DNA from 3 places in the Pseudomonas sp. PA1(2017) genome. Region 1 is predicted to be linked to each of the others. Evidence: riboswitches for the same ligand, from Rfam matches in the RefSeq annotation. Region 1 holds a riboswitch; each other region holds the start of a gene.
The links. Region 1 has a riboswitch for cobalamin ahead of cobO (cob(I)yrinic acid a,c-diamide adenosyltransferase). Riboswitches for the same ligand answer to the same signal wherever they lie in the genome.
Positions count from the first base shown of each region.

Region 1 (10,413 bases):
ATCGGGCATGGCGGCTTCGAGGGCGGGTAACTGGCGTCGATTATGCCGCAGATCAGCGCCCGCTGCAGGGCCAGGAGCCGAGCGGTGGCCTCAGGGGCTGTTCAAGATCTATATGCGCATGAAGCGGCAGCTACAAGGCGGAAGCGGTCATCGGCGCAGTATCTGTAGGAACGGGCGGGGACGCCCAGTCCATGCCCGCGATTTTTCGCGCGCATGGCCCGCTCCTACAGTGGATTGGCGAACGGCCTTTTGCGCCTCTTAGCTACAAAAAATAGGCGAGCCTGGACCGAAAGATTATGAACAGGCTCTCAGCGGTAGTAGCGCTGCAGCGTTTCCATGGCGCTGTTGATGCGCTGCAGGCGCTGCGTGCAGCCGCCTCGGTCCGGGTGATGAAGGCTGACCAGCTGCCGGTAGCGCTGACGGATGACGCCCAGGTCAAGCTCGCCAGCCTGCTCGTCGAACTCCAGCGCCGCCAGGGCCTGCTGCCGATCTTCCGCGCCGTGCAGGCGCACCCAGAAGGCGCCGAGCATCTGCTCGACATCCTCAGCGCCGGTGTCACGCAAGTGGGCGAGATCGAGGTAGTACTCGCGCAGTGGCTCCTGTTCGCTCAAGGCGCTCTCTGCCGCCTGATAAGGCGTCAAGCGTATGCATAACGGGCTTATCTGCAATGACGCGCGGCCCGCGGCATGTAGCTCGTCGCGCAGCCGATACAGCGTATGGAAGAGCAGAAAGTGGCTGCGAAACAGTTCCAGGGTGTCGCTCGGCAGGCGCTCGTCACGACCCTGCCAGCGGCTCAGGCGCAGCATCAGTTCGTACTCGGAGAGCCCTTCGGGCGCGGCCTCCAGCAAATCGAGCAGCCGGCTGCCGGGTAAGGTTTCCTGGTTCATCGGCTTTCCTTGGTCGATGAGAGGGTGTGTTGTTGGCCGGTTTCGTCGGCATGCCGACGGTTAGCCGTTTTGTAGCTGGGGTGCGCCTCGTTTTCTGGGTAAAATGCGCGGCTTCAGTACTTATAGCGGATTCTTGCGCGCCATGGGCACCCTCTCGGTCAATCAGAACAAGCTGCAAAAACGCCTGCGTCGTCAGGCCGGCGAGGCCATCGCCGACTTCAACATGATCGAGGAGGGGGACAAGGTCATGGTCTGTCTGTCCGGTGGCAAGGACAGCTACACCATGCTCGACATCCTGCTGCACCTGCAGAAGGTCGCGCCGATCAACTTCGAGATCGTCGCAGTGAACATGGACCAGAAGCAGCCCGGCTTCCCCGAACACGTGTTGCCGGCCTACCTGGAGTCCATCGGTGTGGCGTATCACATCGTCGAGAAAGACACGTACTCGGTGGTCAAGGAAAAGATTCCGGAAGGCAAGACCACCTGCTCGCTGTGCTCGCGCCTGCGCCGCGGCACGCTGTACACCTTTGCCGACGAGATCGGCGCGACCAAGATGGCCCTCGGTCACCACCGTGACGATATCCTCGAAACCTTCTTTCTCAACATGTTCTATGGCGGCACGCTCAAGGCCATGCCGCCCAAGCTGCGTGCCGACGATGGCCGCAACGTGGTGATTCGCCCGCTGGCCTACTGCAGCGAGGTCGATATCGAGGCCTACAGCACGCTCAAGGGATTTCCGATCATCCCGTGCAACCTGTGCGGCTCCCAGGAAAACCTGCAGCGCCAGGTGGTCAAGGACATGCTGCAGGAGTGGGAGCGAAAGTCGCCGGGGCGTACCGAGATCATGTTCCGCGCCCTGCAGAATGTGGTGCCTTCGCAACTGGCTGACCGCAACCTGTTCGATTTCACCAGCCTGAAGATCGACGAGCAGGCCACGCCGCGCTTTCTGAACGTGATGAACCTGTAATTTCGAGGGCTGACTCCAAGCGATGCACGATTATCGATGGCTGCATGAATACTGCGTGAACCGTTTCGGCTCGCTCGAGGCACTCGAGGCGCGCCTGCCGCAGCCCGTCTCCGACAAAAAGCTACGGGCGCTGGGTAATGATCGCTACCTGTCCATCATGAGCCTGCGCATATTCCGGGCTGGCCTCAAACACAGCCTGGTCGATGCCAAGTGGCCGGCCTTCGAGGAAGTGTTCTTCGGCTTCGATCCGGAAAAGGTCGTGCTGATGGGCGGCGAGCGCCTGGAGCGTCTGATGCAGGATGCTCGGTTGATTCGCCATCTGGGCAAGCTCAAGAGCGTGCCGCGCAATGCGCAGTTCATTCTCGACGTGGAGTGTGGTGCGCTGAGCGGGCCTGCCGCTGCCGCGAAGGCCGGCACGCCGAAGCCGGGTTTCGCCTTTGGCGCGTTGATCGCCGATTGGCCGGTGACCGATATCGTCGGTCTCTGGCACTGGCTGGCCAAGCAAGGCAGCCAGTTGGGCGGGCTTTCCGCGCCGCGTTTCCTGCGCATGGTCGGCAAGGATACCTTCATCCCCAGCGATGACATGGTCGCCGCCCTCAAGGCCCAGAAGATCATCGACAAGACGCCCAATAGCCAGCGCGACCGGGCGGCGGTTCAGGCCGCCTTCAATCAGTGGCATGCAGAAAGCGGCAGGCCGATGTGTCAGCTTTCAGTGATGCTGGCGCACACGGTCAACCATTGATGGCGGCGCAACTGCAGCGCCTGGTGTCAGCGTTCATCGATGCCCGGCGCATCCTGATCATCACCGGGGCGGGAATATCGGCCGATTCCGGCTTGCCGACCTACCGCGGCATCGGCGGCCTCTACAACGACCATACCGATGACGGTGTGCCGATCGAGGTGGCAATGTCCGGCGACATGCTGCGCCGCGATCCGGCGCTGTGCTGGAAGTATCTGGCGCAGCTTGGCAGCGCTTGCCTGGGCGCCCAGCCCAATGCCGCCCACCGGGCGATAGCCGAGCTGCAGACGCTCAAGCCGGATTGCTGGGTGCTGACCCAGAACATCGACGGCTATCATCGCCTGGCCGGCAGCCCCGACGATCGCTTGATCGAGATTCACGGTGAATTGGCGCCCCTGTATTGCCAGGTTTGCCGGGAAACCGACGAGCGGTTGGGCGAGCATCTGCAGCGACCCCTGCCGCCTATGTGCGTGGCCTGTGGAGGGGTGTTGCGGCCACCCGTAGTGTTGTTCGGCGAGCGGCTGCCGCCACTGGCCGTAGAGCGTCTATATGGGCAGATGCGGGAGGGCTTCGACCTGGTGATCAGTGTCGGAACCAGCGCCAGCTTTCCTTATATAGCCGAGCCGCTGATACAGGCGCGCCGTTCGGGCAAGGTCACGGTCGAGGTCAATTTGTCGCACACGGACGTCAGCGCACTGGTTGACTTCAGGCTGGAAAAGCGGGCCTTAGATGTTTTCCCGGAACTACTGAGTCACATTGCTGATCATAATATTTGCAAATGATCCCGTTAGCGGGCATAGTCGCGGCTGATCAATTTTCATGCCACGGTCGTGCCCATGCGCCAACGCTTCGCACCCCTCGTGCCTCTCGCACTCACAATGGTTCTCGCCGCGTGCGCTAACCATGCTCCACAATCCCAGATTGATGCGCCGTCGGCCCAGGCTTCCTTGCCTGCCAGGCCAGTCGTAGTAGCGCCCGCTCTCGATCAGGCCGATGCCGGTGCAGACGACGCCGCTGCCGAATTCGCCGATCACGCACCCTATGAGCTGCCGCAGTTGGCCGACAGCGTGCTGGAAAAGGGCATCTCCCTGATCGGCACTCGCTACCGTTTCGGTGGCAACTCGGTGAAGACCGGGTTCGACTGCAGTGGCTTCATCGGTTACCTGTTCCGCGAGGAGCTGGGCATGGAACTGCCGCGCTCGACCCGCGACATGATCAACATCGATGCTCCGTTGGTCGAACGCAAGGCGCTCGAGCCGGGTGATCTGGTGTTCTTCAGCACCGCCGGCCGTGGCCGCGTCAGCCATGCAGGCATCTACCTGGGTGACGATCAGTTCATCCATTCCTCCAGCAGCCGCAGCGGTGGCGTGCGCATCGACAGCCTGGATGATGGCTACTGGAAGCGTACGTTCATCGAAGCCAAGCGCGTTCTGGCGCTGGCGCCGACCGAGCATCTGGCCTCCCAGCACTGATAAATCGTTGCCTGATCGAGTCGGTCGGGCAACAATTTTAATGTTTTCAAGTGACTGCAGCGTAAAGCTAAAGCTTGCACTGCAGTTGTGAACGCGGCAGAGTAGGGCGCATTCAGGCTCCAGGATCGTCCGTCCATGACTGCCACCATCCGCATCGCCTTCCTCTTGCTCGCGGCACTGCTCAGTGCTTGTTCCAGCCGGGCGCCCGTACCTGCTCCGAAACCTGTCGTCGTCATGCCTGCTCCCGGTGCCTATCAGGGTGGCGCGGATGATGTGCTGTTTCGTGCGCTCGGTCTGGTGGGTACCCCTTATCGCTACGGCGGCAACACGCCGGACAGCGGTTTTGATTGCAGCGGCCTGATCGGCTACGTGTACCGTGATGCCGCCGGCATCAGCCTGCCACGCTCGACCCGCGAGCTGATCAGCATGCGCGCGCCGACCATCGGCCGCGATTCCCTGCGCAGTGGTGACCTGGTGTTCTTCGCTACCAGCGGTGGTAGGCAGGTCAGCCATGCCGGCATTTACGTCGGTGAGGGGCGCTTCGTGCATGCGCCGTCATCGGGCGGCACCGTCCGCCTGGACAGCCTCGGCAACAGTTACTGGCAGCGCACCTATATCGAAGCCAAGCGCGTTTTTCCGGTGGAGCTTGCCAGCCATCCCTGAGCTGCCGTCGCCCAGAGCAGCGCTACATGGCTGACTCTCCGATTGACGCTTATGCCGTCAGTCCTTACCCTTTGCGACCTGCTTCAGGTGTCCCTGGTCTCGGCCAGGGGTGAAACTGGGAAGTCGGTGCGCTGCCGCCAAGCGAGCAATGCCGACGCTGCCCCCGCAACGGTAAACGAGCCCAACCATGCTTCTGGCCACTGTATCTTCGATGCGGGAAGGCGGCGTGGTTCGTCGTGTTCTGTGAACGCGGCACTCGTGAGCCCGGAGACCGGCCTGTCGCTTTTTCCTTAGGTTGCGCGGTGGGCGCGGCCGGTGCGCGGCCCTAGGGCCAGCCCCTGCCTGCTCCTGCGTGATCGTTTTTATCGTCGGGCACCGATACGTGCTCGAACCGCGCGAGCTTGCTGGCGCCGAGGAGATCCCATGAGCGAATCGACCCCATCCCCCAGCCGCGAATCGGCCGAGCGCGACGCGCGCCATAACGCCCGCATGGCGCGCAAGAAAGCGCTGATGGACGAAAAGATCGCCCAGGCCCAGGAAGAATACGGCTTGCTGCTGGTGCACAGCGGCAACGGCAAGGGCAAGAGCAGTTCGGCCTTCGGTATGGTTGCCCGTGCGCTCGGCCATGGCCTGAAAGTCGGCGTCGTGCAGTTCATCAAGGGCGGCATGGCCACCGGCGAAGAGCACTTCTTCCGGCGCTTTCCCGATGAAGTCAGCTACCACGTGATGGGCGAGGGCTACACCTGGGATACCCAGGATCGCCAGCGCGATGTCGAGAAGGCACGCTTGGCCTGGGATGTTGCCAGGCAGTTGCTGAACGATCCGCAGATCGCCCTGGTGGTGCTGGACGAACTGAACATCGCCCTCAAGCACGGCTACCTGGATGTGGACGTGGTGCTGCGCGATATCGAATCGCGCCCGGAGCTGCAGCACGTCGTGGTGACCGGTCGTGGCGCACCGCCAGCCCTGCTCGAAGCGGCCGATACGGTGACCGAAATGACTCTGGTCAAGCATGCCTTCAAGGCCGGTGTGAAGGCGCAGAAGGGCGTGGAATTTTGAGCACGACAGATGCGCTTTCCGCCGAGCCTGGGGCGCCACGGCAGTGCCCGGCCCTGGTGATCGCCGCGCCCGCCTCGGGGCAGGGCAAGACCACCGTCACTGCTGCCCTGGCGCGCCTGCACACCCGACGAGGCAAGCGGGTACGGGTGTTCAAGTGTGGGCCGGACTTTCTCGACCCGATGATTCTTTCCCGCGCCAGCGGCAACCCGGTCTATCAGCTGGACCTGTGGATGGTCGGCGAAGCCGAGAGCCGCCGCCTGCTCTGGGAAGCCGCTGGCGAGGCCGATCTGATTCTGATCGAAGGGGTAATGGGCTTGTTCGACGGTTCGCCGTCGGCAGCTGACTTGGCGCGCCGTTTCGGTGTGCCGGTGCTCGGGGTGATCGATGGCTCGGCCATGGCCCAGACCTTCGGCGCCCTGGCCGTCGGCCTGGCCAGCTACCAGCCTGACCTGCCGTTCTCCGGCGTGCTCGGCAACCGCGTCAATCCGGGTCGCCATAACGACCTGATCCGTGACAGCCTGCCGGCTTCGATCCGCTGGTATGGCTCGTTGCCACGCCGTGCGGCCATCGAACTGCCCAGCCGGCACCTCGGCCTGGTGCAGGCTGGCGAACTCGTCGACCTCGATACGCGCCTGGATACCGCGGCCGATGCTCTGGAGCAGACGGCGACGATCACGCTGCCGCCGCCGGTGACCTTCGCCGCGCCCTCGACCGAATCGGTAGCGCCGCTGCTCGCTGGCGTACGCATCGGTGTGGCTTTTGATGCTTCCTTCGCGTTCATCTACCAGGCCAATCTCGACCTGCTCGAGCAGATGGGCGCGACGCTGACGTTCTTCAGCCCGCTGACCGACGAGGCGCTGCCCGACGTGGACAGCCTTTACCTGCCGGGCGGCTACCCGGAGTTGCATCTGCAGGCGCTGGCCGCCAATCGGCCGATGATCGACGCCATCAAGGCCCATCAGCAGGCCGGCAAGCCGCTGCTCGCCGAGTGCGGCGGCATGCTGTATCTGCTCGAGTCGCTGAGCGATGTCGCTGGCGAGCGCGCCGAGCTGGCCGGTCTGCTGCCTGGCACTGCGCAGATGCAGAAGCGTCTGGTTGCCCTGGCCCTGCAGAGTGTCGAACTGCCCGAGGGCGTGCTGCGCGGGCACAGTTATCACCACTCGTGCCTGGACTCTGCGCTGCAGCCGCTGGCCCGCGGGGACTGCCCGAACGACAAGCCGGTCAGCGAGGCGGTGTTCCGACTCGAGCGCCTGACCGCGTCCTATATTCATTTCTACCTGCCTTCCAATCCGCCAGCCGCTGCGGCGTTGTTTCGTCCATGACCGCGCACGCCTTCAGCGCCGAGGAGCGCGCCGCGGTCTACCGCGCCATTGCCGAGCGCCGTGACATGCGCCATTTCAGTGGTGGCGAGGTCGCGCCCGAGTTGCTCGCCCGCCTGCTTGAAGCGGCGCACCAGGCGCCCAGCGTTGGCTTGATGCAGCCGTGGCGTTTCATCCGCATCACCCGGCCGGCGCTGCGTGAAGCCATCTATCAGTTGGTCGAGCGCGAGCGCCAGCTGACCGCCGAGGCACTGGGCGAGCGCTCCGACGAATTCATGCGGCTGAAGGTCGAGGGCGTTCGCGACTGCGCCGAAGTGCTGGTGGCGGCCTTGATGGAAGGCCGCGAGGCCCACGTGTTCGGCCGGCGCACCTTGCCGGAAATGGACATGGCGTCGCTTTCCTGCGCGATCCAGAACCTATGGCTGGCGGCCCGTGCCGAAGGCCTGGGCATGGGCTGGGTGTCGCTGTTCGACCCCGTCGCCCTGGCCGAGCTGCTGGGCATGCCGCCGGGCAGCAAGCCGGTCGCGGTGCTCTGCCTGGGGCCGGTGCAGGCCTTTTACCCGGCGCCGATGCTGGCCCAGGAAGGTTGGGCGCAAGTGCGGCCGCTGCACGAACTGCTGTTCGAGGATCGTTGGGATCAGCATGAATAACGAGAACCGTCCATGAGCCTGATCCTCAGCGCTGTCGCGGGCGTGGCTATGGATGCCGCCCTCGGCGAGCCGAAGCGCTGGCACCCGCTGGTGGGTTTCGGCAAGCTGGCCAACCGCCTGGAGCAGCGCTTCAACCCATCCGGTGGTGGCTGGCGCAGCCATGGCGTGAGCGCCTGGTGCCTGGCGGTGCTGCCGTTGACGCTGCTTACCGTGCTGCTGGTGCAACTGCCGTGGATCGGCTGGCTGGTGCAGATCGTCGTCCTCTACGCCGCCCTGGGGCTGCGCAGCCTCGATCAGCATGCCCAGCCGGTGGCCCAGGCGCTGCGCCTGGGTGATCTGCCGGTGGCGCGCCAGCGAGTGGGCTACATGGTCAGCCGACGTACCGAGGACCTGGACGCCACTGGCGTGGCCCGTGCGGGTACCGAGTCGGTGCTGGAGAACGGCAGCGATGCGGTGTTCGCCGCGCTGTTCTGGTTTCTCGTCGCCGGGGCGCCGGGTGTGGTGCTGTACCGCCTGAGCAACACCCTGGACGCCATGTGGGGCTACCGCAACGAGCGCTTCGAGCGCTTCGGCTGGGCCGCCGCGAAGATCGATGATCTGCTCAATTACGTGCCGGCCCGGCTGGTGGCGCTGACCTATGCCGTACTGGGTCACAGCGCCCTGGCGATGCGTTGCTGGCAGCGCCAGGCACCACGATGGGACAGCCCCAACGCCGGGCCGGTGATGGCAGCGGGAGCGGGTGCGCTGGGCGTCAGCCTCGGCGGCGCGGCGGTCTATCACGGTGAGCTGCACCAGCGCCCCGAGCTGGGCGAAGGCCCGCCGCCACGGGCGCGGGATATCGAGCGGGCGATGAACCTGGTGTGGGGCGGCGTGCTGCTCTGGTTGCTGCTGATGCTGATCGTGGAGGTGTGCATTGCTTGAGCACGGCGGGCGGTTGCGCAAGGCGGCGCTTCGCTATGGTATTGCGCTGGGCGACTGGCTGGACCTTTCGACCGGCGTGGCGCCATACGGCCTGCCGCTTCCGGAAATTCCCGCGCAAGCCTGGAACCGCCTGCCGGAGCAGGACGACGGTCTGGAAGCCGCCGCCTGCGCCTATTACGGCGCTGCCGACCTGCTGCCAGTGGCCGGCTCCCAGGCGGCGATCCAGTGCCTGCCGCGGCTGCGCCGCGAGGCACGGGTCGGCATCGTCTCGCCGGCCTACGCCGAGCACGCGGCGGCCTGGCAGCGTGAAGGGCATCGGGTGCTGGAGATCAGCGAGGCCGGCGTCAATCGCGCCCTGGAACGGATCGACGTGCTCTTGCTGGTCAACCCCAACAACCCTACCGGGCGGCGGTTTTCCCCCGAGCAGCTGTATGCCTGGCATGCGCGTCTGGCCGAGCGGGGCGGCTGGCTGATCGTCGACGAAGCCTTTGTCGACTGCATCCCGGAGCAAAGCCTGGCGGTCCATGCGCAATTGTCAGGGCTGATCGTGCTGCGCTCGTTCGGCAAGTTCTTCGGCATGGCCGGTGCCCGGCTGGGCTTCGTGCTGGCCGAGCGCACGCTGCTCGATGAGCTGGAAGAAATGCTCGGGCCCTGGACGATCAGCGGCCCGACCCGCTGGCTGGCGACCCGGATGCTCGAAGACAAGGCTGCTCAGCAAGCCCAGCGCCAGCGCCTGAGTAATGATGGCCAGCGCCTGGCCAGCCTGCTGCGTGAGCATGGTCTGGCGCCCACCGGTGGCTGTGCGCTGTTCCAGTGGATCGCCAGCGAGCACGCTGCGCTGCTGCATGAATTCCTCGCCTGCAATGGCATCTTCACTCGCCTGTTCGAGCGCCCGGCCAGCATTCGTTTCGGCCTGCCGCCCGATGAAGCCGGTTGGCAGCGCCTGGCCGCGGCGCTAAAGGTCTTTGCCGAGGAGGCACGATGAGTCATCTGCAAGCCGGCGCCACCCTGATGGTGCAGGGCACCACCTCGGATGCGGGCAAGAGCACCCTGGTGACCGCTCTGTGCCGCTGGTTGCAGCGCCAGGGCATCAGCGTGGCGCCGTTCAAACCGCAGAACATGGCGCTCAACAGCGCGGTGACCGCCGACGGTGGCGAGATCGGTCGGGCCCAGGCGGTGCAGGCCCAGGCCTGTGGCCTGCCGGCGCACACCGACATGAACCCGGTGCTGCTCAAGCCCAACAGCGACACCGGCGCCCAGGTGATCATCCATGGCCAGGCCGTCGGCAACATGAATGCCGTGGCCTATCACGACTACAAGCGCGTCGCCCGTGAAGCGGTGCTGGCGTCTCACGCTCGCCTGCGGGCGAACCACCAGGTGGTGATGGTCGAGGGCGCCGGCTCGCCGGCCGAGATCAACCTGCGCGCCAACGATATCGCCAACATGGGCTTCGCCGAAGCGGTCGACTGCCCGGTGATCCTGATCGCCGATATCGACAAGGGCGGCGTCTTCGCGCATCTGGTCGGCACGCTGGAGCTGCTTTCGCCGAGTGAGCAGGCGCGCCTCAAGGGCTTCGTGATCAACCGGTTTCGCGGTGATATCGCCTTGCTCAAACCGGGGCTGGACTGGCTCGAGCAGCGCACCGGCAAACCGGTGTTGGGCGTGTTGCCGTACCTGATGGATTTCCATCTGGAGGCCGAGGACGCCATCGACCGGCGTCAGGTGAGCAAGGCCGA
Region 1 is NZ_MSXU01000009.1:1,334,005-1,344,417, reverse strand. It holds gene BVH01_RS13110 (SprT family zinc-dependent metalloprotease) at 1-9, opposite strand, end outside; gene BVH01_RS13105 (DNA-J related domain-containing protein) at 309-887, opposite strand; gene ttcA (tRNA 2-thiocytidine(32) synthetase TtcA) at 1,030-1,854, shown strand; gene BVH01_RS13095 (DNA-3-methyladenine glycosylase I) at 1,877-2,596, shown strand; gene BVH01_RS13090 (NAD-dependent deacylase) at 2,596-3,375, shown strand; gene BVH01_RS13085 (C40 family peptidase) at 3,430-4,065, shown strand; gene BVH01_RS13080 (C40 family peptidase) at 4,201-4,728, shown strand; cobalamin riboswitch at 4,797-5,023, shown strand; gene cobO (cob(I)yrinic acid a,c-diamide adenosyltransferase) at 5,152-5,787, shown strand; gene BVH01_RS13070 (cobyrinate a,c-diamide synthase) at 5,784-7,109, shown strand; gene bluB (5,6-dimethylbenzimidazole synthase) at 7,106-7,756, shown strand; gene cbiB (adenosylcobinamide-phosphate synthase CbiB) at 7,769-8,677, shown strand; gene cobD (threonine-phosphate decarboxylase CobD) at 8,670-9,662, shown strand; gene BVH01_RS13050 (cobyric acid synthase) at 9,659-10,413, shown strand, end outside.

Region 2 (10,413 bases), on a different contig from region 1:
AGCGAGGAGCGCTACCGTATCCTGGTCGAGGATTCGCCGGCGATCATCTGTCGCTATCGCCCCGACCTTACCCTGGTCTACGCCAATCGGCCGCTGGCCCAATATCTGGGCATTCGCCAGGAAAACCTGCCCGGTACCAGCCTGGCCACTTATCTTTCGGCCCAGGAACTGACCCAGTTTCGCGAGCGCCATCGCCAGCTGACCCCCAATGAGCCAGTTGGTACGGCGCTGGTGCGCATGGACCTGCCTGGCCGCGAGCACATCTGGTGGGTGCTGTCCGAGCGCGGGGTGTTCGACGAGCACGGAAAGCTGATCGAGGTGCAGGCCGTCGGTCGCGACGATACCGAGCTGCAGAAGGCCCGGCAGATGCTCAACCAGAGCGCCAAGATGGCGGTGCTCGGCGAAATGGCCACGGGGCTGGCTCACGAGATCAACCAGCCGCTCAACGTCATGCGCATTGCCCTCACCAACACTCTCAAGGGCGTGGAGAACGGCTCGGCCAACCCCGAGTACCTGAAGAACAAGCTCGGCCGTATCGAGCAGCAGATCACCCGCGCGGCGAAGATCATCAACCATATGCGCATCTTCGGGCGACGCTCCGAGGTCGAGGACGATCTGTTCAGCCCGGACGAAGCCATCGAAGGCGCCCTGACGCTGATCCGCGAAGGCGAACTGGTACGCGACATCGACCTGACCCTGCAGCTGTGCGGCACGCCCCAGGTGCGTGGGCATGCCGATCAGCTCGAACAGGTCATCATCAACCTGCTGGTCAACGCCAAGGACGCGTTGCTAAGCGCGCGGGACAAGCACCCGGAACTCGAGCCCAGTATCCTGCTGCGCAGTGAGTGCGAGGACGGCAAGGTGATCGTGCAGGTTCAGGACAACGCCGGCGGGATCGACCCGCTGCTGCTGGACCGGGTGTTCGACCCGTTCTTCACCACCAAACCGGTGGGCAAGGGCACTGGCCTCGGTCTGTCGGTCAGCTATGGGTTGGTCAATCAGATGGGTGGCAAGTTGAGCGTGAGCAATCAGCAGGGCGGGGCCTGTTTCCGTATCGAATTGCCAGAGGTTGCAGGCGGATGAGTGCCTGGCTCGACACCCTGTATCGCAGCTGCGAAGCGGTGCTGCATGGCGACCAGCAGGTGATCGCCCGGCTGCGCGAGTCCGGTTTCGACTGCGATGAGGGACACTGGAGTTTCCGCCTGCCGGCGCTGCATGTCTGGCTGTTCGGCGAACCCAGCGCTGTCGATTACTCGGCCTTTCTCAAGCAGCTGTACGCCAGCGATCTCAATGGACGCCTCGCCCGCTACAGCGCGCAGATGGTTATTGCCGACAACCGCGGCAAGGTCAGCGAGAGCCTGTATCGTCTGCAGCGCTTGTCCTGAACAGATGGCGGTGGCCTTCGTTGTAGAGCGCCGAATCGGCGAAGTCTTGCGCACCCAGCACCCGGCCGACGAGAATCAGCGCGGTGCGCCGGAAGCCCTTGGCGCTGACCTTGGCCTCGATATCCGCCAGGGTGCCGACCGCCCAATCCTGGTCCGGCCAGCTGGCGCGATGCACCACCGCGATCGGGCAACTGGCGCCGTAATGCGGCAGCAACTCGGCGACGATCTCTGGCAGGTGCTGCACGCCCAGGTGGATGGCCATGGTCGCGCCGTGGCGGGCGAGATCATGCAACTGCTCGCCCGCCGGCATCGGCGACTTGCTGGCGTAGCGGGTAAGGATCACCGTCTGCGACACCGCGGGCAGCGTCAGCTCGCTTTCCAGCAGCGCGGCGCAGGCGGCCGTGGCGGTCACGCCGGGGACGATCTCGAAGGGGATGCCCAGCGCACGCAGGTGACGAATCTGTTCGCCGATGGCGCCGTACAGCGACGGATCGCCCGAATGCACCCGCGCCACGTCTTCGCCACGTGCATGGGCCGCCTGTAGCAGGGCGATGATTTCATCGAGATGCAGCTCGGCGGTATTCACCACCTGGTGGGCGCGGTGGCCGGCCAGCACTGCTTCGGGCACCAGCGAGCCGGCGTAGAGGATTACCGGGCAGCTATGAATCAGGCGCTGGCCCTTGACGGTGATCAGCTCGGGGTCGCCGGGGCCGGCGCCGATGAAATAGACGGTCATGGGATTCCTGGGTATAGGGTGAAAGACGCTTTTCTCTTCCACCGTGGTGTTCGGCTTATGCGGTCGCCAGGTGGGGGATCGCCTTCCCGTGGATAGAGAAAGCGTGGACTACGCGTCCCGATCCACCCTACGGATCGTTGCGGGCAACGGCCAGTGTTGCGTTGGCGCTCTTGCGCTTGGTTATCCACAGACGAGCGGTTCGGTCACTCAGCTGTTCGGCCAGGGCCAGAGCGCTGGCTTCGGCAACGCTTGGCGTGCCGGTAGCCTGCAGCGCCTGCGCCGAGGTCTCGGTCAGGCGCCCATGGTAACCCGCCAGCACCTCGGCGGGCAGGAAGTGGATCGGCAGGTTCAGCTGGGCAGCCAGTTGCTGCAAGCCTGGCTCGTCAGCCTTGTGGTCGCTGCTGGCCAGGGCTGTCAGCTCGGCAGTGCTCGAGCCATGCTCAGCCAGCGTGTTGTCGAGCAGGCTCAGCAACTCTTCGAGCGAGCACTCGCGCCGGCAACCCAGGCCGGCGACGAGAGCAGGCCGCTCACTCACTGCTGCCGGCGCCCACGGCCGTGGAACCAAGCGGCAGCCAGGCCCAGCGCTGCCCAGAACGCAGCGTTGGTCAGCAGCGAGGCGAGAATGAACTGATGCTCCAGCGCCTCGGGCGCCAGGCTTTCATGCACGTCGGGCTGCGGCGCGCCGAGCAGGTGGGGCAAGGCGAGAATCGCCGCACCGAGAATGCGCAGCATCCAGTTGCCGCCGAACGCCAGCAGCGCCAGGCCCGCAGCGGTCGAAGCAGCCGCGCCGATCCACCAGTACTGGCGCAGCAACAGTTCCGCTGCGGCAGTGCCCGGCAGCTCTGGCGGCAAGCCGCTGGCGGGCGCCAGGACGAAGGTGGCGAATCCGGCCAGCCCCCAGAGCAGGCCCTGCGAGGTTTTTTCCGGGGCGCGCAGGGTGAACAGGCCGGCGAGCATCAGCGCGAAGCCGACGGCGACGACCAGATTGCTCAGGCCTGTGGATAACAGCCGCTGCCAGCCGTCTTCCGGCGCCCAGGCTTCGCCGTCGTGGCTGTGGCCGCTCGCGCCATGGTCGTGGGCAGCGGTGGCGTCATGGCTGTGCTCGATGGCGGCAGGCTCCGCGACCTCGAACGTTTCCGCCTGAAGGATCAGCGGGGTGACCCACAGGCTCTGCAGCAAGGTCAGCACGATGGCGGCGAGCAGGCCGGCGAAGCCGGCGGTCTGGGCGATACGCTTGATCATCAGCAATCCCTCAGTGGCACGGAAACGCGGCGCTGTGCCGGGTGTCGTGGGCGGCGTTGTGCAGGGCTTCGACGTGGGAGAAGCCGGCGAAGAAAATCAGCACGGCGCCCAGCACGCAGCTCCCGACAGCAAGCAGGATGCGCTGTGAGAGGGGCAATGTGGAAACGCTGGAGGTGGAAATGACGCTGCTGGACATGATCGTAGACCTCAGGGGTAAACGGCACAGCAGGACACGGCGAGACAGCCCGCACAGGCAGGCAGCGATCGGCGCGTGCCCGCCCACCGCGGGTTGCCAAACAGACGATCCAGGCCGGTCTCCGGGCTCGCGATGATCACCTTGCGGCGATGGGGATCGGCCTTCCCATGCATGCGCACAGTGGCCAAAACGATCCTGGCATTCGCTTACCGTTGCGGGGGCAGCGCCGGACTCGAACCGGCTTCCCGTTTCACCTCACGCACGTCGACGTGAGACACCTGAAACAACCGGGCAAGAACACCACGAAGCGGCAAGTGCGTCAATATGTTGCAGGTCTTCTGGCAATTGACCGTACGGCGGGCTCTGCGTAGCCTTGCGTTTTCGAGGTGCTGCTTGTCATCAAGCAGCTAAGAGGGAACACGGACCGCCGTGGCTGCCCCCGCAACTGTAAGCAGCGAGTGCGTCGCCAATCGCCACTGGGCAACCGGGAAGGCCGGCCGCGCGCCATGACCTGCCAGCCAGGAGACCTGCCTCGATAACGCTTTCGACAACCGGGCGGGGTGATCCGGTGATGCTCGGCATGGGTTTGCCCGCGCCTGCCATCCTATTGCCCGCTCGCCGTTTCTCCAGACGCCAGGGGCTTCCATGAAAACGCTCGCCAAACTTCCCGTCACCATCGTCACCGGTTTTCTCGGTGCCGGTAAGACCACCTTGCTGCGCCACATGCTGGAAAATGCCGAGGGCCGGCGCATCGCGGTGATCGTCAACGAATTCGGCGAGCTGGGTATCGACGGCGAAATCCTCAAGCAGTGCTCCATCGGCTGCACCGAGGAAGAGGCCAATGGCCGGGTGTTCGAACTGGCCAACGGCTGCCTGTGCTGCACCGTGCAGGAAGAGTTCTTTCCGGTGATGCGCGAGCTGGTGGAGCGTCGCGGCGACCTCGACCATATCCTCATCGAAACCAGCGGCCTGGCCCTGCCCAAGCCACTGGTGCAGGCCTTCAACTGGCCGGAAATCCGCAACGCCTGCACCGTCGATGCGGTGATCACCGTGGTCGACAGTCCGGCCGTCGCAGCTGGCACCTTCGCCGCCTTCCCGGATCAGGTCGATGCCCAACGCAAGCTCGACCCTAATCTCGACCATGAGTCGCCGCTGCACGAGCTGTTCGCCGACCAACTGGCCAGCGCCGACCTGGTGATCCTCAACAAGGCCGACCTGCTCGATGCCGACGCGTTGGCCGCCGTGCGCGCCGAAGTGGCCGAGGAGCTGCCGCCGGCGGTGAAGGTGGTCGAGGCTCATGGCGGCTCGCTGCCACTCAATGTGTTGCTGGGCCTGAACAGCGAGACCGAGCTGCATATCGAGGGCCGCCGCACTCACCACGACGATGAAGACGACGATCACGATCACGACGAATTCGACTCGTTCCACGTGGAACTACCGGAAGCGGACGAGGCGCGACTACTCGCTGCGCTGAAGGATGTGGTCGGCAAACACGGCATTCTGCGCGTGAAAGGCTTCGTTGCCGTGCCGAACAAACCCATGCGCCTGCTGCTGCAAGGCGTCGGCCAGCGGTTCGACAAATATTTCGACCGTGCATGGAAGCCTGACGAAGCACGGGTGACCCGCCTGATCGTGATCGGCCAGGCGCTGGATCACACCGCCATCGCCGCCGAGCTGAACGCGGCGCTGGCGTAACCGGCGCCCGTCATGCACCTGCTGCGTACCCAGCCCGGCCAGTCGCTGCCGGCCGACAGCATCGCCGACCTCGGCCAGACGCCCGCCGAGCTGGTGGTGCTGTGCACCGGTGATTCGCACCTGTCGCTGTTGGCCGAGGTTGCCCGGCACCTGCCCGAGGATTACCCCAGCCTGCGCTTGGCCAGCCCGGCGCAGCTGAGCAACAACGCCTCGGTGGATTTCTACGTCGAGCAGGTGCTCAGGCACGCCAAGGTCATCCTGATTTCCGTGCACGGCGGCGTCAGCTACTGGCGCTACGGCATTCAGCGCCTGGTGGAACTGGCGGGGCAGGGCAAGACGCTGATTCTGGTGCCTGGCGACGACAGCCCCGATCCCGAGCTGACCGGGTTGGGCAACGTGGCCGCCGAGGATGCCGAGCGGCTCTGGCAGTACCTGCGTCAGGGTGGTGTGGATAACGCGCGGCAGTTCTTCCAGTGCATCGCCGATCATTACCTGGGCCGTGACTACGGTTGGCAGCCGCCGCAGGCGCTGCCGCGGGTCGGCCTCTATCACCCGCGTATCGGCAACGCCTCGCTGCAGGACTGGCGCGGCGACTGGCAAGCGGACGCACCGGTTGCCGCCTTGCTGTTCTATCGCACCCATGTGCAGGCGGCCAATACCGCCTTCGTCGACTCCTTCTGCCAGCGCCTGCAGGCTCAGGGCCTCAACCCTTTACCCATTGCGGTGGCCAGCCTCAAGGAGGCAGCCTGCCTGGCGCAGGTCGAGGATTGGCTCGACGAAGCGGGCACCAGCGTGATCATCAACACCACCGGTTTCGCCCAGTCCAACCCGGAGTCGCCCCAGGCACGGCCGTTCCGCCACGACGTGCCGGTGCTGCAGGCGCTTTGCGCCCTGGACAGCGAAGAGCAGTGGCAAGGCAACGCCCAGGGCCTTGGCCCTCGCGACCTGGCCATGCATATCGCGCTGCCGGAGCTGGATGGCCGGCTGATCACCCGGCCGATCAGCTTCAAGGGCCTGGCCTGGCGCAGCGAGCGTAGCCAGAGCGACGTGGTCTGTTACCGCGCGCACCTGCCCGGCATGGATTTCGTCGCCGAACTGGCGCGTCGTCAGGCCGACCTGCAGCGACTGCCGGCTGTGGATAAGCGCGTTGCCCTGGTGCTCGCCAACTACCCGACCCGCGACGGCCGCATCGGCAACGGGGTCGGCCTGGATACGCCGGCAGCGGCGCTGAATATCCTGCGAGCCTTGAAAAGCCAGGGCTATCCGGTCGAGGGCCTACCGGACAGCGGCACAGCGCTGATCCACCAACTGCTCGGCGGCGTGACCAACGACCTCGACAATCTCGACCTGCGGCCTTGCGCCCAGAGCCTGGCGCTGGACGACTACCAGCGCTGCTTCGCGGCCCTGCCCGAGGCCAATCGCCAGGCGGTACTGGAGCGCTGGGGCTCGCCGGAAAGCGACCCGATGTTCCGTGAGGGGCGGCTGATGATCGCCGGCCTGCGCTTTGGCCTGACCTTCGTCGGCATCCAGCCGGCACGGGGTTATCAGGTCGATGCCGCGGCGGTCTACCACGACCCTGACCTGGTGCCGCCACACGGCTACCTGGCCTTCTATTTCTGGATGCGCCACGTATACGCGGCCAACGCGGTGATCCACGTCGGCAAGCACGGCAACCTGGAGTGGCTGCCGGGCAAGAGCGTTGGGCTTTCCGAAAGCTGCTGGCCAACGGCGATTCTCGGCGCGCTGCCGAACATCTACCCGTTCATCGTCAACGACCCCGGCGAAGGCGCCCAGGCCAAGCGCCGCACCCAGGCGGTGATCATCGACCACCTGATGCCGCCGCTGACCCGCGCCGAAAGCTACGGTCCGCTGCGCGATCTGGAGCGCCTGGCCGACGAGTATTACGACGCGAGCCAGCTCGACCTGCGCCGCGCCAGCGAGCTGCGTGGCGAGATTCTGCAGAAGGTGCGCGAGGCCAGCCTCGATCGTGAACTGGGCCTGCAGCTCAATGACGACCCTGCCAGCTGGTTGCCGCAGCTCGACGCCTACCTGTGCGACCTCAAGGAATCGCAGATTCGTGACGGCCTGCATGTATTCGGCGAGTCGCCAGCCGGCACGTTGCGCCGCGACACGCTGCTGGCGCTGCTGCGCATCCCACGTGGCGACGGGCAGGGCGGTAATGCCAGCCTGCTGCGCGCCTTGGCCAGCGACCTGGCACTCGATTTCGATCCGCTCGATTGCGATATGGCGGCATCTTGGGCCGGACCGCGGCCGGAGCTCCTTGCGAGCCTGAGCGACGAGCCCTGGCGCACGGTGGGCGACACCCGCGAGCGCCTTGAGCTGCTCGGGTTGCGGTTGATCGAAGGGGCCGGGTCGGTCGGCCCGCTCAGCGAACTCGTGCTGCACGGTCTGCACGGCCATATCGCTCCGCTGCTGGACGCCTGTGGTGACGCCGAGATGCATGGCCTGTTCAGCGCGCTCGAAGGCCGTTTCGTGCCGTCCGGCCCCAGTGGCGCGCCGAGCCGGGGGCGGCTCGACGTGTTGCCGACCGGGCGCAACTTCTACTCCGTGGACGTGCGCAACCTGCCCACGCCCACCGCCTGGCGCCTTGGTGTGCAGGCCGCCGACCGCCTGCTCGAACGCCACCTGCAGGACGAAGGCGACCACCTGCGCCAGCTCGGCCTGTCGGTGTGGGGCACCGCAACCATGCGCACCGGCGGCGACGATATCGCCCAGGCCATGGCGCTGATGGGCGTGCGCCCGGTGTGGCAGGCCGGTAGCCAGCGGGTCGAGCGTTTCGAGGTGCTGCCACTGGAGCAGCTCGGTCGCCCACGGGTGGATGTGACCCTGCGGGTGTCCGGCTTTTTCCGCGATGCCTTCGCCAATCTGATCCGTCTGTTCGATGACGCCGTGCAGGCGGTTGCCGATCTGGACGAGGCACCGGACATGAACCCGCTGTCCGCCCGTGTCTGGGAAGAAGCCCTGGCACTGCAGGACGGTGGGTTGGACGAACACCAGGCGCGGCGCCAGGCTGGCTGGCGGATTTTCGGCTCCAAGCCAGGTGCCTACGGGGCTGGCGTGCAGAACGCTATCGAAGAACGCCTGTGGGAGAACCGTGCGGATCTTGCCGAGGTGTACCTGAACTGGGGCGGCTACGCCTACGGCAAGGGCGTCGAGGGCGCACCGGCTCGCGAGCAGTTCGCTGAGCGCCTGGAGCGCATGCAGGCGGTGCTGCACAACCAGGACAATCGCGAGCACGATATCCTCGATTCCAACGATTACTACCAGTTCCAGGGTGGCATGCTGGCGGCAGTGGAAACCTTGCGCGGGGGCAAGGCGGCTAGCTACTTCGGCGACAACAGCCAGCCCGACACGCCGCGCATCCGTACCCTCAAGCAGGAACTGGCCCGCGTGGTACGCGCCCGTGCGGCCAACCCGAAGTGGATAGAGGGCATGAAGCGCCACGGCTACAAGGGCGCCTTCGAACTGGCCGCGACCATCGACTACCTGTTCGCCTTCGACGCCACCAGCGAGCTGGTCGACGACCACCAGTACGCCCTGCTCACCGACGCCTACCTGATGGACAAGGGCACCCGCGACTTCATCCAGGCGCATAACCCCGGCGCCCTGCAGGACATCATCGAGCGCCTGCTCGAAGCCCAGCAGCGTGGCCTGTGGCAGGAGCCAGGCGAATACCGCGAGGCCTTGGAAAACCTGCTGCTCGATAGCGAAGAGTTCTGATCACATTGGCCCGTCAGGCAAAGGAGTCACAGATGGACTCTGTACGAAAAATCGTCGTTTGGTGGCGTCAGCCGATCACTCGAAAGGATCGCTGGTTTGCCGCGCTGTGCGGGGCGATGGGTGGGCTCTGGATTGGCCTGCTGACCTGCATGATGATTGCTACAGGACCTGTGAGCCTGCTGATCTGGGGAGTCTCGGCGCTGTCGGGGGCGGTCGTCTGCGCCGTGCTGGGCGCCATGTTCCCTCGTGTTGTCGGTGTCCTTACGTTTCCGCTCACGCTGCTTGGTTTTGGTTGGGGCTGAGCGCCCATCAGTTGCCTGGATGATTTTTCCAGGGTTATCCTGCCCGCTCATTTCTTCTAGGAGTTTCGTCCAATGCGCCAGTAATGCCGTCGTGTACGCACGACCTGTGATCGACCGCCGTGGCCTTGTGCCGCGCGTTTTCACGGCATTGCCTGGAGTCATTCATGACGAACTCGCCTGTTATCGCGCTCGAGCGCGTGTCCTTTCATTTCCCCGATGGCCAGCCACTGTTCGATGAGCTGAGCGAAACCTTCGATGCCCGCCACACCGGCCTGGTGGGGCGCAACGGTGCCGGCAAGAGCGTGCTCGGCCGGCTGCTCGCTGGGCTCTTGCCGCCAAGCGCCGGGCGCATCGTGCGGCAGGCTCGGGTTGCCTATCTGCCCCAGACTATCGACGTGGACGACACCACCCGCGTCGTCGACCTGATGGGCTTCGCGGCACCTTACGATGCGCTGTGTCGGGTGACCGACGGGTGCATGGGGGACAACGATATCGAGTTGCTCGAAGGTCGCTGGGATATCGCCGAGCACTTGCATCTGGCGCTGCAGGATGACGGCTTGGCGCATCTCGCTCTGCACGACCCGGCCGCCCAGCTCAGCGGAGGTGAGCGTACGCGGGTGGCGCTGCTCGGCGCGTTTCTGGGCGATGCCGACCTGCTGGTTCTCGACGAACCCAGCAACCACCTGGATCGCGCCAGCCGGCTGCGCCTCTATCGGCGTCTGCAGCAGTGGCCGGGTGGGCTGGTGGTGATCAGCCATGATCGCGAACTGCTGGAGGGCATGCAGCGCATCGTCGAGCTGTCGCCTCTCGGGCTGCGCGCTTACGGCGGCAACTACGGTTTTTACCGCGAAGCGCGACAACGCGAGGAGCACGCCGCCCAGCAGGCACTGGCGCATGCTCGTAGCGAACGCAAACGCGGCGAGCGTGAACTGCAGGCCCAGCAGCAACGCCAGCAGCGTCGCACCGCCAGCGCAAACCGAGATGCACGGCATGCCAATCAGGCGCAGATTCTGCTGGATCGCCAGAAGGGTCGCAGCGAGGCCAGCGCCGGCCGGTTGCAGCAGCGCCTGCAAGCGGTCAGCCGCGACCTCGACAGTGCCGTGCGCGATGCGGCGC
Region 2 is NZ_MSXU01000001.1:873,832-884,244, forward strand. It holds gene BVH01_RS03960 (PAS domain-containing protein) at 1-1,083, shown strand, start outside; gene BVH01_RS03965 (hypothetical protein) at 1,080-1,385, shown strand; gene cobM (precorrin-4 C(11)-methyltransferase) at 1,348-2,121, opposite strand; gene BVH01_RS03975 (cobalamin biosynthesis protein) at 2,249-2,656, opposite strand; gene BVH01_RS03980 (CbtA family protein) at 2,653-3,363, opposite strand; gene BVH01_RS03985 (CbtB domain-containing protein) at 3,374-3,559, opposite strand; cobalamin riboswitch at 3,654-3,856, opposite strand; cobalamin riboswitch at 3,927-4,109, shown strand; gene cobW (cobalamin biosynthesis protein CobW) at 4,205-5,254, shown strand; gene cobN (cobaltochelatase subunit CobN) at 5,267-8,995, shown strand; gene BVH01_RS04000 (hypothetical protein) at 9,028-9,297, shown strand; gene BVH01_RS04005 (ATP-binding cassette domain-containing protein) at 9,462-10,413, shown strand, end outside.
Region 2: it holds a riboswitch for cobalamin, as region 1 does, so the genes downstream of both, BVH01_RS03985 (CbtB domain-containing protein) here and cobO (cob(I)yrinic acid a,c-diamide adenosyltransferase) in region 1, are expected to answer to the same signal.

Region 3 (10,413 bases), 450 kb from region 1:
CACGCCGCATCGGTTGCGGCGACAGAGGCCTGTGATCACTGCCCGGCGGTGCGCTGCAACATCTGAGCACAAGCCTTCAGATCACCCATCCACCATAGCTCAGCTATTGGCAACTGACATGCCGGCATGCGACAGCCTGCCGCATGCAAACGACTCCCTCGCCCTACCCCCGACGGGCCATTGACCTGAACTTCTTCGTCCTGAGGCCTACAGAAAACTGTATTGGCTTTCTCGGGAGATTTACCTATGGAACAGTGGAACATCTGGCTCGACCGCGACCTGTGGATCGGCGTGGCCATCGTGCTGGTCGCAACGGCGGTGATCTACACGATCCTGCGCGCAGTGGTCGGCATCCTGCACAAGCGCCTCACCGCCTGGTCCAAGGGCCAGGACGGCAACTGGCCGCATTTTCTCGCCGTGGTCATCGGCCGTACCAGCCGCTTGCTGCTGCTGGCCTTTTCCCTGCTGCTGGCGCTGCGCCTGCCGGATTTGCCCGGAAGCTGGCAGGCCGCGCTCAGCCATACCTGGTTCGTGGCGCTGGCTCTGCAGATCGCCCTCTGGGTGGATACCGGCGTGCGCCTGTGGTCGCGCAGCCTGGTGGTCGGCAAGCACGGCGGCAGCGGCTACAACCCGGTGATGACCACCATCATCAGCATCATGGTGCTGATCGTCGTCTGGTCGGTGATGCTGCTGTCGATCCTCGCCAACCTGGGCGTGGACATCACCGCACTGGTGGCCAGCCTCGGGGTCGGCGGTATCGCCGTGGCATTGGCGGTGCAGACGGTGCTGGGCGATGTGTTCGCCTCGTTGTCGATCGGTGTCGACAAGCCCTTCGAGATCGGCGATTTCGTGGTGTTCGGCGAGGTGGCCGGCAGCATCGAGCATATCGGTCTGAAAACCACACGAATCCGCAGCCTCAGTGGCGAGCAGGTGGTCTGCGCCAACGCCGACCTGCTGCGCCAGATCGTGCACAACTACAAGCGCATGGACACCCGGCGCATCGTATTCAAGTTCGGTATCAGCTACGACACGCCGAGCGACAAGGTGCGCCAGGTTTCGGAGCGGGTCGGCGAGATCATTCGCGCCACGCCGAAAACCAAGTTCGACCGCGCCCATTTCCTGGGTTTCGACGAGAGCCAGCTGACATTCGAAGTGGTGTATATCGTGCAGAGCTCGGACTACAACCAGTACATGGACATCCAGCAGGAGATCAACCTGCAACTGCTCGATGCACTACGCGAGCTGGATGTGCGCTTCGCCCTGCCGCGCCGCGACTTGCGCCTGGTCGGCGAGCGCATGCCGACGCTGAAGGTTGCGGGTTTGCCTCAGCAGGCCGAGCCTGAAGCGGACGATCATGGGCAGCGCCTGCCGCGCTTCAGCTGACCGTGCTCACGCGACGAGTCAGCGGCAACCGCTCAAGCGATTGCAGTTGACTCGGTCGCGCTCCCCCTTGGAGCTGGACAGCCGGCTCACCACGTTCCAGCCGATTCGCCGACTGGAACCGAACCACACCTGCCCGTCCGCACTCACGCCGGTGAACAGTTGCAGCCGACCATAGGTGGTGCTGGTCTGCGACCAGCTCAGGCCGCTGATCACGTCATAGCCGCGCATCAAGGTGTCATTGCCCTGCTGAGCGATGCCGTAGTGGTTGCCGAAACGGTCCGTACAGTTGAGCAGCGTCGCGCTGCGGGTGCAGCGCATGGCGTCACCCGGCAACGTGAACGCCGCTTGAGCCGGCAAAGCCAGCGCTACGAACAGCAAGCTGATCGCTGAGGCAATGCCAGGCGTGGCGCGAAGCCGTCGTAGCGAAATCATGTACGCACCTCGGGTTCGCTCAAACGAGCCATATGCCGGGTGAGCCCGATTCCGGCGCCCACACCGATGGCACACAATGCCCACCACAAGAGTTGCGGCGGCGCCTGATCGGCCGGCAGGAAGCGGCCGATCAGCACGTTACTGACCAGCGCGACCAAACCGCCTACCCCGGCGAAGAACCCGTAATAGGCGGCCAGCTGACCACGCCTGGCGTAATGGGGCACGTGGGCCGACAGCAGCGGCAGCACCAGCAGGCTACCAAGGCTGAACACCACGGCCATCACCTGCACCGCCAACTGGGCGCCGAACAGGCTGACCAGCGGCTCGGCCAACAGGCCGTAGCTGGCTGCCATCAGCGCCAAACCCATGCCCATGCTCTGCCCTTCGCTCATCCAGCGCTGGCGCAGGGTGCTGACCGGCATCTGCAGCAGCACGCCGACCAGTGCGGTGATCACGAACACCTGGGTGATCCACTCCTGGCCACCGCCATAGGCGTGGCTGTAGGCCGGCACCGCCAGGTAAAGCGGATGAAACAGCAAAGGATAGGCAGCCGCCAACAAGGCGAAGCGCAGGAACGGCCATTGCTGGAGCATGTCCAGGCACTGGCGCAGCATGGTTACCGGCTCCTCGCCCGAGACCAGATCCTTGAGCGGCAGGAAGCGCCATTGCACCAGCGTCATCACCAGGAACAGTGCCGCCGATACGCTACCGGTCACCGAGAAGTCGACGCTGATGAACAGCAGGCCGGCCAACGGGCCAAGCAGCATGCCGGCGGTGCTCGCCATGTTGTGCAGGGCGAACGCCTGCTTGCGCAGCTGGGCGTCCTGGCATTCGTCCGCCAGGTAGGCCTGGGCGCAGGGCGTGAACAGTGCGCCGGCGAAGCCGCTCAGGCAGGCGGCCAGCAGCAGCACCGTGAGGCTCTCGGAAAACCCGAATACCGCAAAGCCAACGCAGCGCACCCCGCAGCCGATCAGAATGGCGCGGCGGTAGCCGATGCGATCTCCCAGCAGGCCGCCGAGCAGGAACAAACCCTGCTGGCTGAACACACGGATGCCGAGCACCAGACCCACGGCCCAGCCGGCCAGGCCGAGATTCTCGCTCAGATGCCCGGCCAGGTACGGCATCAACATGTAGAAGCCGAAGTTGAAGCTCAGCCCATTGAGGATCAGCACACGCGCCGCAGGCGAAAGTGACGTCAGGGTGGTGAGGACACGGCGCATCAGGGCACGACACTCATCGCAGGAAATGGCCCTCAGTATGCCTAATTCGCCCGCTCGACGATCTGCTCGAAACGCTGTTTGGCACGCGCAGGCAGGGATGCGGGAATCTGCACGTCGCTGAGCGGGGTTTCGCCGACCTGAATCAGCATCACCATGCCCATGGCCAGGTGCGGAATGCACTGGATGCCATAGAAGCCCGGCACGTCGAATTTCACTTCGACTTCTTCGTTGATCCTGCCCTTGAACGGTTCGGCGCCATCGGGCAAGAAACCTGGCAGGCTCGCGGCATTGTGGCTCGGCTGGGTGGCGATGAACTTCACCGTGTCACCTGGCGCGATGGCCAGGTAATCCGGCTCGTAGACCATGGCCCCGCTAGCGCCACGGTTGAGCATTTTCACTTCGTGCACCTCGGCCAGGGCCGCGGTGCAGAACAGGGTCGCCAGCAAGGCGATTGCGTAACGAATGGGCATGGGAACCGTCCGTGTCAGGCAGGATGAAAGCGCAGGACCCGGGCGCCGTCTTCCGGGTCGGTCAGGTAGCGAGCGCGCACGCCGAAGGTGTCGCGCAGGCGTTCGCTGGTCAGCACCTCATCGGGCTCGCCCAGTGCCACCAGCCGGCCACGTTCCATGACCCCGAGGCGGTCGCATTCCAGCGCCTGGTTGAGGTCATGCAGGGCGATCAGCGTGGTGACCGGCAGCGCCCGCACCAGGTTGAGAATCGACAGTTGGTGCTGGATGTCCAGATGGTTGGTCGGCTCGTCGAGCAGCAGGATTTGCGGCTGCTGGGCCAGCGCCCGGGCGATGTGTACGCGCTGGCGCTCGCCCCCGGACAGAGTGCTCCAGGCATGCTCGCGCATGTGGGCCATGTCCACGTCGGCCAGGGCCTGCATGACGATGCGCTCGTCACTGACGGACCAGGGCTGCAGCGCCGACAACCACGGCGTACGTCCCAGTTCGACGGCATCGCGCACCGTCACCGCATCACTGGTATCGGCCTGCTGCTCGACGAAAGCCAGTTGCCGGGCCACGTCGCGGCGGCTCAGGCTCGTCAATGGCTTGCCATGCAACTGCACCTGGCCACTGCCTGGCGCACGAATGCCGGAAAGCAGCTTGAGCAGGGTCGATTTGCCCGAACCGTTGGGCCCGATCAGCCCCAGGGTTTCGCCCTGGCGAATCTGCAGATCGACGCCGGCCACGATCGCCCGGCCCTTCACCGACCAGCCAAGGTCGCTGCATTGCAACACGGTGCTCATCGTACCCGCCTCCCGCGCACCAGAATCACCGCGAATGCCGGTGCACCGACCAGCGCGGTGACCACCCCAATGGGCAGCACCTGGCCCTTGATCGCCGTGCGCGACAGCACATCGGCGGCGATCAGGAACACCGCGCCGATCAGCGCCGAAACCGGCACCAGCCGGCCATGCCGCGCGCCCACCAGCAACCGCGCAGCGTGGGGAATCACCAGGCCGACGAAGCCGATGGAGCCGACGATCGACACCATCACCGCGGTAACCAGTGCGGTACAGGCGATCAAGGTGGCCTGCACACGACGCACCGGCACGCCCAGCGAAGCCGCCGACTCGGCACCAAAGGTGAAGGCATCCAGCGCTCGCGTGTGCCAGGCGACCAGCAAGACCCCGGCCAGGGCCATCGGTACAGCCAGCAGCACATCTTGCCAGTCGACTCCGCTCAGGTTGCCGAGCAGCCAGAACATGATGCCGCGAGCCTGCTCGGCGCTGGCCGACTTGGTGATCAGAAACGAGGTCAGTGCGTTGAATAACTGGGAGCCGGCAATACCGGCAAGAATGATCTGCGCACTGCCGCTGATCGCACCACCGCCCGCCGCCCGGGCCAGCAGCGCGACCAGGGCGAACGCGGCGACCGCGCCGAGAAAGGCGCCCATGGACAACGACAGCATGCCGGCGCCCAAGCCGAGCAAAGCCACGGAGACCGCGCCGGTGGAAGCGCCCGCAGAGATTCCCAATAGATAGGGGTCGGCCAGCGGGTTGCGCAGCAGCGCTTGCAGCACCACGCCGGACACCGCCAACCCGGCCCCGCAGCTGGCAGCGACCAGGGCGCGGGTCAGGCGGTAATTCCAGACGATGCCTTCATCGATCGGGTCGAGCACGAAGCCCGCCGCGAACAGTTTGTTGGCCAGCACCTGAAACACCACCGAGGGCGCAATGCGGGTTTCGCCCAGGGCGACTCCGGCGATCACCGCCACACCCAGGAGCAGCAGGCAGGCGATGGTCAGCAGGAACAGGCGAGAACTGCGTGCAATCATTGGAATTCGTCAACGGCCTTGGCGAGGGTTTCGATGCCTGTGATCATACGCAGCGAGGCCTGCATGCCATCGGCGTCGATGATCACGATACGCCCGTTCTTGACGGCATCCATGTGCTTGGCGACCGGGTCGTTGCGCAGGAATTCGAGCTTCTTTTCCACATCGTCGGCGGGAAAGCGACGACGGTCCATACGCGCCAGCACCAGCACCGTGGGGTTGGCCTTGGCCAGGGTTTCCCAGCCGACGCTCGGCCACTCCTCGCTGGACTCGACCACGTTGCGCAGCCCCAAGGACTTCATCATGTAGTCGGCCACGCCCTTCTGGCCGGCCACGTACGGGTCCAGATCCATGTCCGGGCTGGAGAACCAGAACAGCGCGGAAATGTCCTTGGCCTGGCGCTGCTCGGCACCGGCCACCGCCGCGGCCAGGCGCTTCTGCAGGTCGGCGACCAGGGCGTCGCCCTTGTCCTGCACGTCGAAGATCTGCGCCAACTGGTTGATGCTCTTGTACAGGCTGTCGATCTGGAACGGCTGCAGGCGGGTACCGTCGGCGCCGACCAGGTTGTCCTTGCCTTCGCAGTCGGTCGGCATGATGTAGGTGGGGATGTTCAGGTCGTGAAACTGCTTGCGCGTACCCACCACGCCCTGCTCGCCCACCATCCACTCGAACTGCACCGCCACCAGGCCCGGGCGCTTGTTGATCACCGATTCGAAGCTTGGGTCGTTGTCGGCCAGGCGCGGCACCTTGGCATTCTGCGCCTCGAACTCGGGCAGCACGTGGCTGAACCACAGCGAGGTACCGGCCAGGCGTTCGCCCAGGCCCAGGGAATAAAGGATTTCGGTACCCGCCTGGCCGATGGTCACGGCGTTGCCGGGGCTTTTCGCGAACGTCAGCGACTGGCCGCAGTTTTCCAGGGTGAGCGGGTATTGGGTCGGGCCGGCGGCATGAGCCATGGAGGACAGCGTCAGAGCAGCGCCGATGACGGCGAGGCGTGATACGAACATGCGGGTGATCTCCTAATCAACAAATACGCATAACGGCAGTGCGTAGGCTGGAGAACACATCACGCTGCGCGGCCATGGCCGCACCTGTCCCTTGCGGGAAGTGATCACGGATGCCCCCTCCCGGACACCCCGCCGGCGGTTCGATTACTGGCGCCTGCCCGCCAGAAGCGGATCAGACCCATGCCGGCAGGTCTCCTGACTGGTACGTCGATGCAACGCGGCGGCCTTCCCGGAAGCGATTCCAGTGACACGAATGCAGCGCTGCTCGGTACCTACAGTTGCGGGGGCAGTTCCGTTTGGCCACCAGAAGCGGCGACGGATTCCCTATTAATTCCTCGCGGAAACCGGCGGCGGCATCTTAAACGATTAAGTGATGCGCCTGCAGTGCTTTGCCACAGTTTGTTCAGGCCATGGCGAGCACGCTCGGGCCTGAACTTGCTGGCGCACTCAAATATCTTGCCAATACAATTGTTACGTTATAACAATTCACAAGGCACGTCCATCATATTAGGATCCTCTCACAATGCGGTTCACCGACATATCCTGCCGCCCCACGCACTATGTTTTCACCGGTTTCATCGCCCTGCTGGCTCCCATGGCCGACGCACAGACACGCCGCACGGAACCGTTGGAGCTGGAACGGACCGAAATCCTCGGCACACGGGAACAAGCTTATCGATCGACCATCGCGCCCACGGCTAACAAGAGCGACACGTCAGTCAAGGAAACACCTTTTTCGATCCAGACGGTAACCCGCGAGCTGATCGAGGATCGTGGCGTCACCACCTTCGGCGAAGCCATCCGTACTGTGCCCGGCGTTACCAATCAGGTGGGCTGGGGTGGCATGAATGATCGTTTTCGACTGCGCGGCTTCGCCACTGAAAGCAACTTGAAGAACGGCATCCGTCGCAGTAGCTTCGCCGCCCTCGACGAGCTGGCCAATATCGAGCAGATAGAAGTACTCAAAGGTCCAGCCTCCGCGCTGTATGGCCGCTTCGAACCCGGCGGCGTCGTCAATCTGGTCACCCGCAAGCCCCAGGCCGAGCAGCGCACTCGAATCGATGTGAGTGCCGGGCGGTATGACTTCTATCGCAGCACCCTGGACAGCACCGGCGCGCTCACTGACGACCTCGACTATCGCCTGACCAGCGCCTGGCAGGACAACGGCAGCTTCCGCGATTTTGTCGACAACTCGAGCCAGTTCATTTCACCTGTGCTCGGTTGGAAACTGGCGCCGCTGACCACCCTGACCATCGAGTTCGAGTACGCCCGCAAGGTTGCCGACATGGATCGTGGCTTCGGCAACAACCCGCTCTACCTGCAGGCGCCGCGCTCACGCAATTTCGCAGAACCCGATACGCGGGTCAGTGCCATCAGCAAACTCGCCTCGGTCACTCTGGATCATGCACTGGATGACGACTGGGACCTGCACGCCGCCTTGCAGGCATCTGATGCCCGGCAGTCGAGCCACTGGTATGCCTATGGTTTCCTCAACGGTGGTATCGGTGGTACGCCGAGCGCCCCTACCGTCAGCCGTCGACCGCAGTGGAATCAGGACCGACAGATCGACGCGACCGCCCTGGCCGAGATCAGTCGCCGCCTGACGACCGGCTCAATAGGCCATCGCGTCCTGCTGGGCGCCGAGTACAGCCGAGACTGGTGGGACTACGATGCCGCTGCAGGTGCCAGCTCCTCCATCGACTTCAATGCCCCGATCTACGGTAGCCCGCCTGGGCCACTAAGCCCGGCAGGTTCGGGCCGCTTCATCAATGACTCCTGGGCCCTCTATGCCCAGGATGAACTGAGCTTCGGCGCCGAAGAGCGCTGGCGCCTGCTACTGGGTGGGCGTTTCGACCAAATGAGAGCCTCCACCTTCGATCAATGGTACGGCTTAGACGAGGCATCGCAGAAAAGCTTCAACGCGTTCTCGCCGCGCGTGGGCCTGACCTGGACGCCGGTCGATGCAGTTTCCCTCTATGCCAGCTGGTCGCGGTCGATGCGTACCGAGCTGAACAACGGCATTCTGCGCGATGGCCAGGTACCCAAACCGGTGTCGGGCGAACAGTTCGAGATCGGCAGCAAACTCAGCCTGCTGGAGGGTCGCTTCGCGCCGACGCTGGCCATTTTTGACATCCGCCGCCGCGATGGCCTCGTCTCGGACCCCAATGACCCGACCTTCACCTACAGCATTCAGGTTGGCGAGCAACGCAGCAAGGGTTGGGAAATCGACCTGCCCTTCATGATCACTCCGCGCTGGCGCCTGCTGGCGAGCTACACACGCCTCGACACGACCATCAGCAAGGACACCGACAGCGGCATGCAAGGTAATCGTCTGGCCAATGCACCGCGTAGCAATGCCAGCCTGTGGAGCACCTATGACCTGGCGACCCTTCCCGGCCTGAGCATCGGCATAGGCGCCAACCGGGTGGGTGAACGCGAGGCCAACAACGCCAACAGTTTCAGCCTGCCCGCTTACACGCGGTGGGACGCCAACCTCACGTACCGTTTCGGCCAGGCCCAACGCTACCGCACCCAACTCAACGTTCAGAACCTGTTCGACAAGCGCTACTACGACTCCGGCGGCAGCTTCGTACCCACGTACCCCGGCGCACCGCGCATGGCGATAGTGAGTATGGGCGTGACGTTCTGAGCAGCGGCTGACTCCGGTAGGCGCACCGCTCCTACCGAACAGATCTCACTGATTATGCAGCGTTACAGACGGCTCAAGAATTTCAAAGACAGGCTTGTAATGAGAATCAAAATCGATAAAATCAATTTAGATACATTATAACCTACCAATACGGAGTTCCCATGAAACCTGGTATCCACCCTGACTACCGCCTCGTGCTGTTCCACGACGTGGCCGCTGACGCCTACTGGCTGATCGGCTCGACGGTCGACACCGACAAGACTCGCCAGCACAGCGATGGCAACACCTATCCCTACGTCACCCTGGACGTGTCCAGCGCCTCGCATCCCATCTATACCGGCCAGCAGCGCCAGGTCACCAGCGAAGGCCGTGTGGCTGGCTTCAACAAGCGCTTTGCAGGCTTCGCAGGAGCCAAGGCATGAAAGTAGTCGCCTCGCTTAAACAGGCCAAGTTGCGTCATCGCGACTGCCAGATCGTCAAACGTCGCGGCCGCATCTACGTGATCTGCAAGACCGAACCGCGCTTCAAGTGCGTGCAGGGCCGGCCCAAGCCACAACGCAAGAACAAGGGATAAGTGGCTGCATCGCCATCGCGGCGCAATTGCAGCCATCTTTCCAAGGCCGCGTCGCGACAACCACTCGCCGCAGGGCACGGCTACAGTATCGAGGCGTGTGCAAAATCGACGTTTCGACACGATGCCAGTAGGAGCATCGCCCTCGGCGCGAAGCGATTTTCGGTCATCCCGCAGATGGCACCGCGACGACCAGGCCATGCGACAAGCATGGCCAACTCAACCTGCCACCTCCCCCAGCTCACGCAAATAACGCCAGGGATAGATGCCGCGGTCGTGACCATCGTCGAACACCAGTTGCACACCATAGCCCTGGGCATGGATCGCCGTGATGCGTATGCCATCCGGCACCACATCGATACGCTGCGCCAACCAGGCCGCCCGGCATTTCGAGCATGGGCACGCAGCACGCAGGCGGCCATGGCCGAGCACCTGAACCTGCCCTGCTCCCCAATCGACGCTTAGCGTCCCCTGCGCGGCGCTGTTGCGTACTGCGACGGGCGCCTGGTTCATGGGGTGAGCGAACGCAACTGGCCGATGGCGATCCGCACGGCCTTGCGCACTTCCGGGTCGGCATCGTTCTCGGCGGCTTGCAGGGCTGACAGCGCGGCGCCATCGCCCAGCTCGCCCAGTGCCAGCGCCGATTCCTTGCGCAGGTTGCTGATGGCGTGCCCGAGCAATTCCACAAGCCCGTCATGCGCCGCTGCGAAGCGCAAGCGACCGAGCGAGCGCACCGCGCGCAGGCGCACCTGCCAGTAGCTGTCGCTCAGCGCCTCCAGCAGCGCGGGGCCGGCCGCCGCCTGGCCGACCTTACCCAGCGTGGTGGCTGCTTCTTCGCGCACCTGCCATTCACGATCCTTGAGCGCCGCC
Region 3 is NZ_MSXU01000009.1:887,841-898,253, forward strand. It holds gene BVH01_RS11205 (mechanosensitive ion channel family protein) at 247-1,383, shown strand; gene BVH01_RS11210 (hypothetical protein) at 1,402-1,815, opposite strand; gene BVH01_RS11215 (MFS transporter) at 1,812-3,035, opposite strand; gene BVH01_RS11220 (pseudoazurin) at 3,077-3,505, opposite strand; gene BVH01_RS11225 (ABC transporter ATP-binding protein) at 3,520-4,287, opposite strand; gene BVH01_RS11230 (iron ABC transporter permease) at 4,284-5,318, opposite strand; gene BVH01_RS11235 (ABC transporter substrate-binding protein) at 5,315-6,322, opposite strand; cobalamin riboswitch at 6,490-6,686, opposite strand; gene BVH01_RS11240 (TonB-dependent siderophore receptor) at 6,846-8,972, shown strand; gene BVH01_RS11245 (type B 50S ribosomal protein L31) at 9,134-9,394, shown strand; gene ykgO (type B 50S ribosomal protein L36) at 9,391-9,546, shown strand; gene BVH01_RS11255 (gamma-butyrobetaine hydroxylase-like domain-containing protein) at 9,763-10,056, opposite strand; gene BVH01_RS11260 (HEAT repeat domain-containing protein) at 10,053-10,413, opposite strand, start outside.
Region 3: it holds a riboswitch for cobalamin, as region 1 does, so the genes downstream of both, BVH01_RS11235 (ABC transporter substrate-binding protein) here and cobO (cob(I)yrinic acid a,c-diamide adenosyltransferase) in region 1, are expected to answer to the same signal.